2 regions of the Clostridium estertheticum genome follow, and region 1 is predicted to be linked to the other one. Evidence: riboswitches for the same ligand, from Rfam matches in the RefSeq annotation. Region 1 holds a riboswitch; the other holds the start of a gene.
The links. Region 1 has a riboswitch for cyclic di-AMP ahead of A7L45_RS21025 (cell wall hydrolase). Riboswitches for the same ligand answer to the same signal wherever they lie in the genome.

Region 1 (6,761 bases):
AAGTACAGAAATAATAAAATGATAGCTATTGTCATGGTAATTGCTATAGGAATGGTAAGTTTTATAGGTATAAATATAGGGATTGCAAAAGAAACTATGAATTCTAATCAACTAGGTAATAAAAAAATACTTATTGATTCTGGTCATGGGGGAATGGATGGTGGAACTAGCTCTAAGGAGGGGACGATAGAAAAAAACATCAATTTAATTATAGCAACAAAACTTAAGGCTAGTTTGCAAAAGGCAGGATATGAGGTAGTTATGACAAGAGAGGATGATAAAGGGCTTTATTCAAATAAGGGGACTATAAGAGAGAAGTATCGTGAAGATTTAAAAAAGAGGTGTGATTTAAAAAAGTCCAGCAACTGTGATATGTTTGTTAGCATTCATTTGAATTATTTTACCGAGAGCAAATATTATGGAGCACAAGTATGGTATTCAAATTATAAAGATAGTTCTATATTGGCGAGTGCAATTCAGAAAAATTTTAAGGTGGATTTAGATTCTAATAATAAGAGAGTACCTAAAGCTGCTAAAAGTTCTTATAAGATATTAAGGGAGAATGATGTTATGCCGAGTGTCATAGTGGAATGTGGATTCTTATCAAATTATGAGGAAGAACAAAAATTAAAGTCTGATGAGTATCAAGGGAAAATAGCAGGATCAATAAGTAAATCAATATGCGAATTTTATAAAAACAATTTACAGGAATAAACAATTATATTGAGGTGTTTTTAGAATTCTTTTAATTGCAGACTAAAGAGATATATTATTAAAACAATATGTCTTTTTAGTTTGTATTTTTTGAATAACATTAGGTATGGATTAACTAATCTTAAAACTTCCTTTTCTTTATTGATACCTATCATAATATGAGGGATCAGAAATTTTGCTACAAGGTTATGAATTTAAATTACATTTTTTTATTATGGATGATTATATTAAAAAAAACAAATCCTATGATATAATTGGTGTAATTATAAATATATGAAATAAAAGGTGAAATTATGGATAAATCAGGGAAAATATATGTAAAAGCAATGAATAAGTACAATGATGGATATATAGACAAGGCGTTAGATCTTTGTGAAAAAAGTATTTCTTTAAAGAGTACAAATGCTGCTGCTTTAAATTTAAAGGGTATTTTATATTATCTAAAAGGTGATTTAGAAAATGCTAAGAAAATGTGGGATATCAATTATAAACGGAATAATGATAAAGTATCGAAGAAGTACCTATCCGATAGTTTGAGAGATAAGAAAAGATTACAATTATATATAAATTCATTGGAGTTAATAAAGCAATTAAACATATGTGAGGCTTTAGAAACTTTAAAACAGTGTCAAGATAGTGACTTTAATTTTATAAATGTGAATAACAACATAAGTCTTTGTTATATAAAGCAAGGTGAATATGATAAAGCATTACAATATATAAATGAGGTTATAAAAGTAGACAAGAAGAATGCCGAGGCGAGTATTAACAAGCAGACATTAATAAAATATGGAAGTTTAAAGAGAAAAATAAATTATGTGAAAATAGGTGCAGTTACCGCGAGTATATTATTAATTATAACTGTGATATTTATAGGCAAAAACAACATTTACAATATAAAACATATTTCAACAATGGGTGCGCAAAAACTACAAAGTGGAATCTTATTAATAAAGGGAAATGACAAATTAGTAGAAATTAAAAAGAACACTAATTTAGATAAATTGGGTACAAAAGTGGTAGGAAATAAAGTGCAAAAACTTGAACAATTCCCACGAGAACAATTTAAGATAAGCATAGAGAATAACAATATGGAGCAAATAGTTTCATATGTTAATAGATGGAACAAAGCTGATTTAGGTATGAATGATAAGTTACTTATGGTAAAAGGTGAAGAAATTATAAAAAAAGAGGGAGTATTATACTTTTATAATAAAGGTGTAGGTTATACAAAGGATAAAGAGTATACTAAAGCTCAAAAGTATTTCTTATACGCATTACCATATTCTAAAGGGGATTATTTACAAGAACATATACTTTACATGTTAGCAGTAAGTTATAAAGCTAGTTCTGACTTTCAAAATGCTGTTAAATACTATGAGTTTGTTTTAAAACAATTTCCTAGTGGAAGTTACACCGAGGAAGTCTTATATAATTTAGTTTTAATAAACAAAGATGTAGATTCAAATAAAGCAAAACTTTATGCTGAAAAATTAGTAGAACAATTTCCGGATTCGTTATATAAAAACTCGATAGTAAAGAAAATATTGGGTATATAAAAATAAATGACATAACAAAGGTGTAATAGACATCTTTAAGATTTACTTTGGGTATACTAATTTTAAAATATGTAACACAAATTTCATAACCCTGTTACACATTTTAAAAATATCGATATAGAAGAAGTCAATTTGCAATATTATTGACTAGTAACAGTATAAGGTATACAATAATAACAATATAAACATACCCTAGCGGGGTATAATAAATGGAGGTAATAATATGATAAAAGAAGTTAATGATATAAATTTTAATGAAGAAATAGGAAATTCAGATAACATAGTTGTAGTTGATTTTTGGGCACCTTGGTGTGGACCTTGTAAAATGTTAAGTCCAGTAATTGAAGAATTAGCAAAAGAAATGGGGACAAATGTTAAATTTGCTAAAATAAATGTGGATGAAAGTCCTATAACTGCATCAACATACAAAATTTCAAGTATTCCAACAGTTATGGTATTTAATAAAGATTCTGTTAAAGAAACATTAGTAGGATTTAGACCAAAAGCTGAGCTTAAGAAAGTAATAGAGAAAAATTTATAAAATTTTAAATACCATCAAGGCATAATAGTACTTAGAAAAAAATAAAACAATAAAATAACATATATAGTTAGTAAAGTATTTTGGAGATAGATAATTTAAATTTTTATAATTTAAATAAATATCTCCATTTTTAAAGGTTTGGAATATTTACTAATGATAAAGATAAACTGTTAATTATTGTGTATCAAAGAAAAACAAGAGGAGGAGAAAGTATGAGCGAGAGATATGATATAGCTATAATTGGAACAGGTCCAGCAGGGCTAGAGGCGGCAATTAATGCTAAAATAAGAAATAAAAACATAGTAATCTTTGGGAATAAAGATCTGAGTCCTAAATTAACAAAAGCGGCAAAGGTAAATAATTATTTAGGCCTTTATAACCTTACGGGAACTGAGCTTAAAAACAAATTTGCAGATCATATCAAGGATATGGGTGTAAAGATTGTAAATGAAAAAATAAACAATGTTTATGCTATGGGGGATTATTTTGCTCTGATGGTAAATGAAAAAGTATATGAGGCTAAAGCTATAATATTAGCTACAGGTATAGAATATACTAAGCCATTAATAGGGGAAGAAGAATTCTTAGGAAAAGGAGTAGGATATTGTGCTACCTGTGATGCTCCATTATATAAGGGGAAAACAGTTGTTATAGTTGGTTATAATAAAGAAAGCGTCGAAGAAGCTAATTATGTAAGTGAGTTAAGTGGAAAAACATATTATATACCAATGTATAAAGGTGAATATAATTTAAATGAAAATGTAGAAATTATAAATAACAAGCCTTTAAAAATAGTTGGAGATGATGTGGTTACTAAGATGATTTTAGATCAAGGTGAAATAGCTACAGATGGTATTTTTATGTTAAGAGACAGCGTATCTCCGAGTCAATTAGTACCAGGTATTGAGATTGAGAATGGTCATATAAAGGTCGATAGAGATATGAAAACAAGTATAGATGGATGTTATGCAGCAGGAGATTGTACTGGCACACCATATCAATATATGAAATCTGCAGGAGAAGGTTTAGTAGCAGCATTATCTGCTGTTTCTTATGTGGATAAGTTACATGTAAATAAATAGAAATATAAATGAATTTTAATTTATCAATATAATTAATAAAACCAGGTAGTTAGCGAAAGTTAACTGTCTGGTTTTAATTTTAGAATTTATATTTTTTTATTTAACTACAAAGAAAACGTGATTTCCTATTGTCTTTATATTCGTTTTGTTTATACTTTTCATCCATCCTGAAGTAGCTATTTCGGGATTATAATAGAAAACAGCATTATAAGTAGGATCTTTACCCTTTAATGCATCTAGTACTGCAGTGTAACAGGCTGAATCAGGGATAACATTTGATTTGCCATTGTGATATACCTTTCCATTTTTAACACAAGAGAAAGCATTCTTTTGATTAATAACACCGGAAATAGATTTTGGGAAATGACTATCACTAGCACGATTTAATATAACTGATGCTACGGCAAGTTTGCCACTATCAGGCTCGCCACAACTCTCAGCATATACAACTTGAGACATTAAATAAATATCATTATCGGTAATACAAATTGAGCTATTTGACTTATTAAATACTTCTACTGCCTCTACTTGTTCATTATATAAATCTTTACTTTCTGATCCAAATGAATACAAATGTTCACCACTTACGCTTAAACTAGGAAATGCTAAAAATAATGTTAGCATCATACATGATAAAAAAGTAAGCTTTTTCATATTTTTTCTCTCCTTTTGCCTGCGGAGTTAGCTGACGGGTTCGGGAAAGGTTTAACCTACACAATTAGTGATTCACCCCAGATGCTTGGTTCCTCCGCGTATTTTTTACTTCGGCTAATATAGTATTACCTATAGTGTGAAAATAATACATTAATATTTTATTATATAACATAAAGCAGTGTAAAATGAATAATATAGACTTATTGATTTTTTAGATCAGTATAGGATTTAATATAATTAGCATATGAAGTTTCTACGTCCTTAAATAGTTTATTAGACGAAGTATATAAAGATTCCAATACTTTCGGAGTTATCGATGCATTTGAAGTTTTAGAATTTTCATTTGTCATAGCAATTTTGAAATCACTTAAGTAACTTTCGTATTTATCTAATAAAATTTTGAAGGATTCATAAGTGGGAATTGCGGAGGTAGGAACAGTTAAAATTTTAAATGTACTTTTAAGATTGTTTAGTTTTGAGAAATCATCATCAACTAGTTTTGAAAGATTATAATAGGACATCTCTTTTTTTCTCACTTTTATTGTATATGAGTAAAGATTACTTTTAATATTTAAGAAATCAGTGGATAGACCATCAATATCACTTATAAATTCTTGGTTTTGACGTGACTTAAGAACTGTTTCCTTTTTTATCATTACAGCGGTATCACTGTAATCAAGAATATTATCAATGAAAGTTAAAGAGATTTTTGGCAGTGATATTGAAGCATTATGAACATCTATTAATGAATAAAAATTTATGCAGTCATTTCTAAAAGTTTTAAGATTCTCCATAGACGTTTCTACATCATTTCCAGAAGGATTATTTAAAATTGCTAAAGTCTGTCTATATATTAATAAATTTTTATCTAGGCCAGATTTTAAATTATCGTTATCTTTTTTATATTTAGTAGTAGGCTGTGAATTTGATAAATTAGCTTTAAAGACAGATAAATCATTAATAATTTTAGGTAATTGTTTTTTTGCATAGTCAACATCTATTGTTTTATTGCTATTAAATTGGGATACATTTTTATTGACATCATTTATACCGTTAATGTTGGTTATTAAAGTGGTTTTATAGGAACTATATACATTAGTTATAGATGAATAGTGACAAATCAAGAAAATACCTATGGAGAGCAAAATAGTTGATAAAAAAATTATTAGTTTAAGGTTTTTTCTCTTGTTACTAGTATTTATAATATTTTTATTTATACCCAAAATAATTCACTCCTTCAATAATTTCATTATATTCTTATATTAATATGATACATATATTATTCTAGTTAAATTGCAGAATTATACTATTTTAAATTTAAAAGTATTATACATTTAATATAATAAATTTTAACATAGGCTTAATTGTTACAATAAAATTAACTTATAATATGTACTAATAAAGCAAAGCATAGTGTATAATTGGAAGTAAGAGTTTTAGTAGAGGGGTGTGAGCTTTATGGAAGTATATAAGTTGATTATGAACACGATCAAAAATATAAGTGTATATTCAATTCTAGATATACTAGTGGTGGCTTTTATATTTTACAAAAGTTACATGCTAATGAAGGAAACAAGAGCTATACAGTTATTAAAAGGAATTATTTTTATTTTTGTACTTATTCCAATAAGTCAGTTTCTTAATTTAACAGTATTAAACTGGATATTAAACAAAACAATAACAATTGGTGTTTTAACTATTGTTATCATCTTTCAACCAGAGATAAGAAGAGCCTTAGAGCATATTGGAAGAACGGCTTTTGCTGATAAGCACATATTTGAAGATGAAGAGGTAATGGAGAAGGTTATAACTGAAATTGTTAATGCTGTTGAAATATTATCGAAAAGCAAAACAGGTGCACTAATAGTAATAGAACAAAGAACAGGTATTGGGGAAATAATTAAAACAGGAAATACTCTAGATGCTGTAATATCTGCAGCCTTATTAGAAAATATATTTGTAGTTAACACTCCCCTTCATGATGGAGCTACAGTAATAAGAAATGATAGAATAATAGCTGCAGGGTGTTTTCTGCCTTTAACTAATAGTGATAAAATAAGCAAAAAGCTTGGAACAAGGCATAGAGCAGCAATAGGAGTAACAGAAACTTCAGATGCTTTAACAATAATAGTATCAGAAGAAACAGGCACTATTTCTCTTGCAATGAATGGAAGATTAATGAGAAACTATGACAAGGATAAGCTTAAAAAT
Region 2 (6,761 bases), 2.2 Mb from region 1:
TAAAAGATCAGGCGGAACAGTTAATTTATAAGGCATCAGTAGTTATGAAAAAGCTTGATAAAAATGATAGCTTAGTGATAAAAGAATCTGTTAAAAACACCAAGAAAGCATTGAAGAGCAAAGATAAAACTCAAATGGTTGAAGCTGTAAATGAGTTATCCAAAGTGTTAGAAGAAATGGATCAGAAAGGTCCACATGATGATATTTCAGATACCACAAGTAATAATGAAAAATAAAAGTTGTAGGTGAAGTATATAAATAAGGCGGGTGAAGAGTATGTTTGGTTATGTAGTGGTGAATGAGGATAAGTTAACAATTGAAGAAAAACAACAATATAGAGCATTTTATTGCGGATTATGTAAGACACTAGGAACACGTCACGGAATAACAAGCCGTTTCACACTTACTTATGACATGACTTTTCTTGTTTTGTTTCTTTCAGCACTTTATAAGACTGATACACAAATGCAAACTGAGAGATGCATCATCCATCCTTTGAAGCCACATGAATATTGCCATAATGAAATAATAGGGTATGGTGCTGACATGAATGTTGTACTTGCCTATTACAAGTTTCTTGACGATTGGACAGATGATAAAAATATACTCTCACTAAGTGCGGCAAAACTGTTTGAACGTCAATATAAGCGTATTGAAAGGCAATATCCAAATCAATGCAAGGTAATTTGCAAGTGTCTTTGCGAGCTTTATGAATTAGAAAAATCAGGAGAGCTTAACCCTGATGTTCCTGCAAAATGTTTTGGGGAACTAATGGGCGAAATTTTCGTTTTAAGGGAAGATGAATATGCGGATAAATTACGAACATTTGGAACATCACTTGGCAAATTTATTTATATAATGGATGGTTGTATGGATTTAAAGTCTGATATAAAAAATGAGCGATATAATCCGATGATGATGTCATCATCTGAAGAATTTTATGATATTTTAAATCTGCTTATGGCTGACTGTATTGAAAATTATAAAAGGTTACCAATTGATCAAAATAAGGGATTAATTGAAAATATTCTATATTCAGGTGTCTGGTCAAAGTATGAAGCAGAAAAAAACAAGACAAAAGGGGTGCACAAATAATGATATCAGATCCTTACGAAGTGCTTGGAGTTTCTTCAAATGATTCAAAAGAAGAAATTACTAAAGCTTATCGCAAACTAGCGAAAAAATACCATCCAGACTTGAATCAAGGAGATGCTGATGCCACAAGAAAAATGAGTGAGATTAACGCTGCTTACGAACAGATAAAAAGAGGGAAAACTACCCAAAACAGTAGCGGCGGAGATTACAGTGAGCAAAGTTCATACGGTAATAGGAACAGTTCTTATGGAGGAGAAGATCCATTTAGAGACTTCAACCCTTTTGAAGGATTTGGTTCTTTCAGTGGTGGTCAAAGGCAAAAACATGAATATTCCGAATTTGATTCGGTTGATAGCTATTTGAATGCAGGATACTTTAACGAAGCACTTAATGTTCTGGAGGCTATCACAACTAGGAATGCAAAGTGGTATTATTACAGCGCAATTGTAAATTCCGGTTTAGGCAACACAATTACAACACTAAATCACGCAAAAACAGCAGTGCAAATGGAACCAAACAATCTTGAATATCAAAGATTATTAAATCAAATACAAAATGGTGGTCGTGCGTATCAGCAGCAGAGTCAGGACTTTGGCATGCCAACAATAAGTTTAAATAGGATATGCTTAGGTCTTTGTTTAGCGAAACTGTTCTGTGGGTGCTGATGACGAAAATATTAATAAGGAGTGAATAGAATGGGAAATTTTAAAAACAAGTTAGCACAATTTATGTATGGAAGATATGGTACAGATCAATTGTACCTTGCTTTGATTGCTCTATATTTTGTTTTGATAGTTGCGAATGCTTTTATCAATTCTACTATTATAAGAGGAATTATGTTTGCTATTTTAATTTGGATTGTTTTTAGAGCATTGTCTCGAAATGTTTACAAAAGAAACATGGAAAATGAAAAATTTATGAAATTTTTTAAACCTATTAAATCAAAAGGGGCTTTTGAGATTCGAAGAATTAAAGAGATTAAAACACATCGTTTTCGCAAATGTCCACATTGCAAGAAGATGCTTCGTTTGAAACGATTGAGGGGAAAACATACAGTAAAATGTCCCAGTTGCAATAAGGAGTTTGAACTGCGAATTTTAGGGTAGATAAATTTAAGTTTAGTTACATATGATTAAGAAACTTATGGAAATGGGAATGAATGAAGTGTCCATTATTAAAATTAAAAATGTTTTAAAATAATAAAAGATCGGTACCAATAGTGTAGTTTAAAAAGAAGGTTCTGTTAGATTAGATTGGAACAAATAAAATGTTGCACAAAGGCATTTTATTTGTTTGCAGTCTTTTTTTTAATCATATAAGCAATATACAATATTATAACCCAAACTGGACACAAGTATAATGCATATACAAAATCAGGTAAGAAAGCCATAAGTATTACAATCATAGCCATAAATGCTATGGAAATATAATTTGAATAAGGAAAGAACGGAAGCTTAAATTCAAGCTTTTCAACTTCGACTGGACCAATTTTATTTCTAAATTTAATTTGAGTAATCATAATCATTGTCCAGTTGAGTATTCCTGCGATAGTTGCAATTGATATTAAATATAGAAATACCTTACCTGGTATTAGAAAATTTAATATAACTGCTATTGCTGTAAATAATGAGGAAACAAGTATTCCAACATAGGGAGTACCTCTTTTACTGACTTTTGCAAGTATTTTTGGGGCATTTCCTTGAAGTGCGAGACTGTAAAGCATACGACCATTACTGTATAGGCCACTGTTATAAGCTGAAAGTGCAGCCGTTAAAACTACAAAATTTAAGATTGTAGCAGCACCTGCTATACCCATTTTAGAAAAAATTAAAACGAATGGGCTGCCTTGTGTACCTACCATGTTCCAAGGGTAAAGACACATCAAAATTAATAGTGCACCTACATAGAATATAAGTATTCTATATACAACCTGATTTATTGCCTTAGGTATAGTTATCGATGGATTATCAGCCTCTCCAGCAGTGATGCCTATTAGTTCAACTCCACCAAAAGAAAATACAACAACTACTAGTGAAGTGAGAACACCCCAGATTCCATTTGGCATGAAACCGCCATGTGTCCAAAGATTACTGATGCCTGTAGCTATTCCATGATTTCCTATTCCAAATAACACAATAAATATACCAAAACCAATCATTAAAATGATTGCTACAACTTTAATAATTGTAAACCAGAATTCAATTTCACCATAAGCTTTAACACTAGCAATATTAATTAATGTAATTACTAATAAAAAGATAGCACTTGATATCCATATTGGTATGTTTGGGAACCAATAATTAACATAAATACCGACTACTGATAATTCTGCCATGCTGACAACTATATAATTAAACCAATAGTTCCAGCCTGAAAAGAATCCTGGGAATTCCCCCCAATATTCATTCGCATAATAACTAAATGAACCAGATACAGGATTATGAACAGACATTTCTCCCAGGCCACGCATAATCAAGTAAATGATAATCCCACCAATAACATAAGCAAATGAAATTGCTGGTCCAGCCATTTTAATAGTAGTCCCAGACCCGTAGAAAAGTCCTGTTCCGATAGCACCTCCAAGTGCAATCATTTGGATATGTCGATTTTTTAAATTTCTATGTAGTTTGCTTCGATTTAACTCTTTATTTGTGGTACTCATAACATATGTCCTCCTCAATAAATAAAGTTTATTTGGAAATACGCGTCCATTTATATATCTAAAATTCAGAGGAATCATTTTTTATTATAATTCAAAAATAACTTTAGCCTCCGAAAAAAGTGTTTCCTAATGTCATAAACTATTTTACCACATATGGAGACGGTATATGGATATAGGTTTTATTATTATATATATATAAATGCTCCCTTTAAAGTAAACAGATTTTTATTGTTTAATCTGTTTACTTTAAAGGGAGCATATTACTGTCCACTCTAGGGGGTAGATTATGATTTAGTATAAAAAGAATTTTTATTTTATAGACTACATAAATATCATATTACCAATTTTTATGGAACCTGATTTTTTAACGCCATTATTAAAAAACAATGCATTTTTTATTGGATTAGTTCCATTAATTGCAGCAAGTGCAGCTTTAACATCGCTTGCAGGTGCAGGTCTTTTAATGTTGCCATTTTGTACACAGGTAAATTGATAAGAACCGTTATATTTTTGATTAATTACAGCACTAATCGAATTGGGGAATTCGCTGCTCTTAACTCTATTCATAACTACTGCACCCACAGCAACTTGAGCAATATATGATTCTCCTCCTGCTTCTGCAGTTATTAATCTAGCTAGTAAGTTCAAATCGCTTGCTGTGTATTTTTTTGTGCTTGGTGCTGCAGCCTTTAAACTAGGTACAGTTTTTTTTACAGTAACGCTAGTTGTCCCTGAAACCTTGAGAACTTGTCCAGGAAAAATAGAATCATTCCATTTGTTATTATCTTTCCTTAGCGTAGTTAATGATTCCTTATATTTTTGTGCTATTTTAGATAAAGTATCTCCACTTTTCACAGTATAATTTCTAGTTGTCAAGGTAGCTGCAAATATATTTTGTGATGAAATTATTGAAATACCAATTGTTAATGCTGATGCTAAAAAAATTGATTTGTGTTTTTTAAATTTAATCATTATTCCTCCTAATGCCTTCCAGGTTAGTTGACGGGTTAGGGTAGAGGTACCCCACTTTGTGAATTAAGTTTCACCCCAAAATTAAATCCCCGGTACTTCTTTTAGAAGATTCGGCTACTCTGATATAATAATACAGCTCGTAAAAAATGTCAATTTGGGTTATTTAAAGATTTACACCGGATTTATGTAGAAAAAGTAAATAATATGTTTTCTCCTATCCTTACCACAAGGGGGATTAAGTACTATTTGAAACCGTTATCATACACTATAAAACTTAAATATATGGGTAATCATTCAATAATTGTTAACATATTAAAAAGGAGCTAAAAATATTCTCCGATTGCTAACCTGCGGCTATTATTTTAATTTTTTTAATTTCGTAATACCTTTCTAATTGTTAGTAGTTATGGATTGAAGCTTATTTTAATTATTTGTAATATCTTCTTATCAGTTAAATATTGTATTTTAACATTTAGTATTAACTAAATGTTAAGTGTGAACTTTTTGTAAAACTGAAATTACTAACGGAAATAGAGCCCATGGATAAATATTATCCATGGGCTCTATCTTTTATAGTATCATTTAATTAAGTGTTTTAAATGAATATTTTTGAGATTTTAAATATTCAATAACTTGTGGTAATGCTTGGGCAGTTGTTGACTTTGTAAAGAAATCATGCATTAAAATGACTACATGGTCTTTTCCCTCAGTATTCTTTTTTAGGTTACTTAGTAATTTAGATACTGGAATATTTTGTCCCTCTGCATCACCAGTTAAATCATTCCAATCAACATAATTGTATCCAGCACTATTAAGTGATTCTCTAAAAGGTTCTAGTTTGCCACCAAATGACCCACCTGGAAATCTCACTAATTTAGTACTGAAATTACTACCAAGGATTGATTTCAATATAGTATCACATTTGTTAATATCACTCATAAAAGTGTTAGTGTTAGAGTAAAGATACTTATAATTATGTGAATATGAATGGTTACCAATGGAGTGTCCATCTGCTAATTCTTTCTTTACCAAATCAGGATATTTTATTGCCATATTACCCACTATAAAAAAAGTTGCCTTTATATTATATTTATCTAAAGTCTTTAAAATCAAAGGAGTATTGTTGGCAGAAGGTCCATCATCAAAAGAAAGATAGGCTATTTTATGTCCATCTGACTTATAAATATGTTTATAAAAATCTGCAGTTGGTGATTTTAACTTTGGTTTTAAAGTCACTTTTTTTGGTGTTGCTACACTTTTTTTTAAGCTGTTTTCTGCATTAGTAGGAGAGACTTTCTTTACTTTACTATTGCTATTAATATAAAATATTAAACATGACAGAACAACTATAACTGATATTATTAAACCAAATCTTATTCTTTTTCTTATTCTTCTTTTTTTTCTTTTTTCAAGATTTATCACAATTTATCACCAATCATTTCATTATTTGAATTTTAACAAGCTTTATATACATAATGCATTATAAAAAACCATAATACAAGTAAAACTTCCTAAAATGTCATTTTTATGTCATAAACGGAAGTTATCCACATCCAAAAGATTATTTACTAGTAGATTTTTATTTGATTCCAAAATCATATATTGTCTTTAGGGGTCACTTAAAACATATATATAATTATTAATGAAAAAAATAACCATATGATTTATAATATAAGTAGATTATATACGATCTAAGAAAGGAAGAACCTTATGTTTGAGGAAATATATGGGAGTGTAGTTATATTAATAGATATAAATCAGGAGTGGATAGATTTTGAATAATGAATTTGATTTTATGGATGAGATAATAAGTGAACATAATGAAAGAATGCAAAACCTAAAAAAGTATTATCCTTTTTTTAAGATTAGGGAGATATCTTTAGACCTATTTCAGGAAGGTAAATATAATTTTATTGATATGGGGTACATAGTAGTAGCATCGTTAAGATTATTTATAGAAGAAAATAATTTTAATGATACAGGGGTTTCTTTTGAAAAGTTTTCTAGGTTTACTACAGAAATTCTAAAACGA

Region 2: another riboswitch for cyclic di-AMP. It lies ahead of A7L45_RS08900 (cell wall hydrolase); the one in region 1 lies ahead of A7L45_RS21025 (cell wall hydrolase).

The regions. Positions count from the first base shown of each region.
Region 1 covers NZ_CP015756.1:4,534,356-4,541,116, reverse strand. The annotation lists gene cwlD (N-acetylmuramoyl-L-alanine amidase CwlD) at 1-714, shown strand, start outside; gene A7L45_RS21040 (tetratricopeptide repeat protein) at 1,008-2,273, shown strand; gene trxA (thioredoxin) at 2,497-2,814, shown strand; gene A7L45_RS21030 (NAD(P)/FAD-dependent oxidoreductase) at 3,027-3,896, shown strand; gene A7L45_RS21025 (cell wall hydrolase) at 3,993-4,550, opposite strand; cyclic di-AMP (ydaO/yuaA leader) riboswitch at 4,553-4,676, opposite strand; gene A7L45_RS21020 (hypothetical protein) at 4,751-5,773, opposite strand; gene cdaA (diadenylate cyclase CdaA) at 6,009-6,761, shown strand, end outside.
Region 2 covers NZ_CP015756.1:1,926,545-1,933,305, forward strand. The annotation lists gene dnaK (molecular chaperone DnaK) at 1-236, shown strand, start outside; gene A7L45_RS08880 (DUF5685 family protein) at 277-1,095, shown strand; gene A7L45_RS24055 (DnaJ domain-containing protein) at 1,095-1,760, shown strand; gene A7L45_RS08890 (BRcat domain-containing protein) at 1,791-2,201, shown strand; gene A7L45_RS08895 (amino acid permease) at 2,381-3,757, opposite strand; gene A7L45_RS08900 (cell wall hydrolase) at 4,079-4,729, opposite strand; cyclic di-AMP (ydaO/yuaA leader) riboswitch at 4,727-4,855, opposite strand; gene A7L45_RS08905 (polysaccharide deacetylase family protein) at 5,312-6,151, opposite strand; gene A7L45_RS08910 (hypothetical protein) at 6,504-6,761, shown strand, end outside.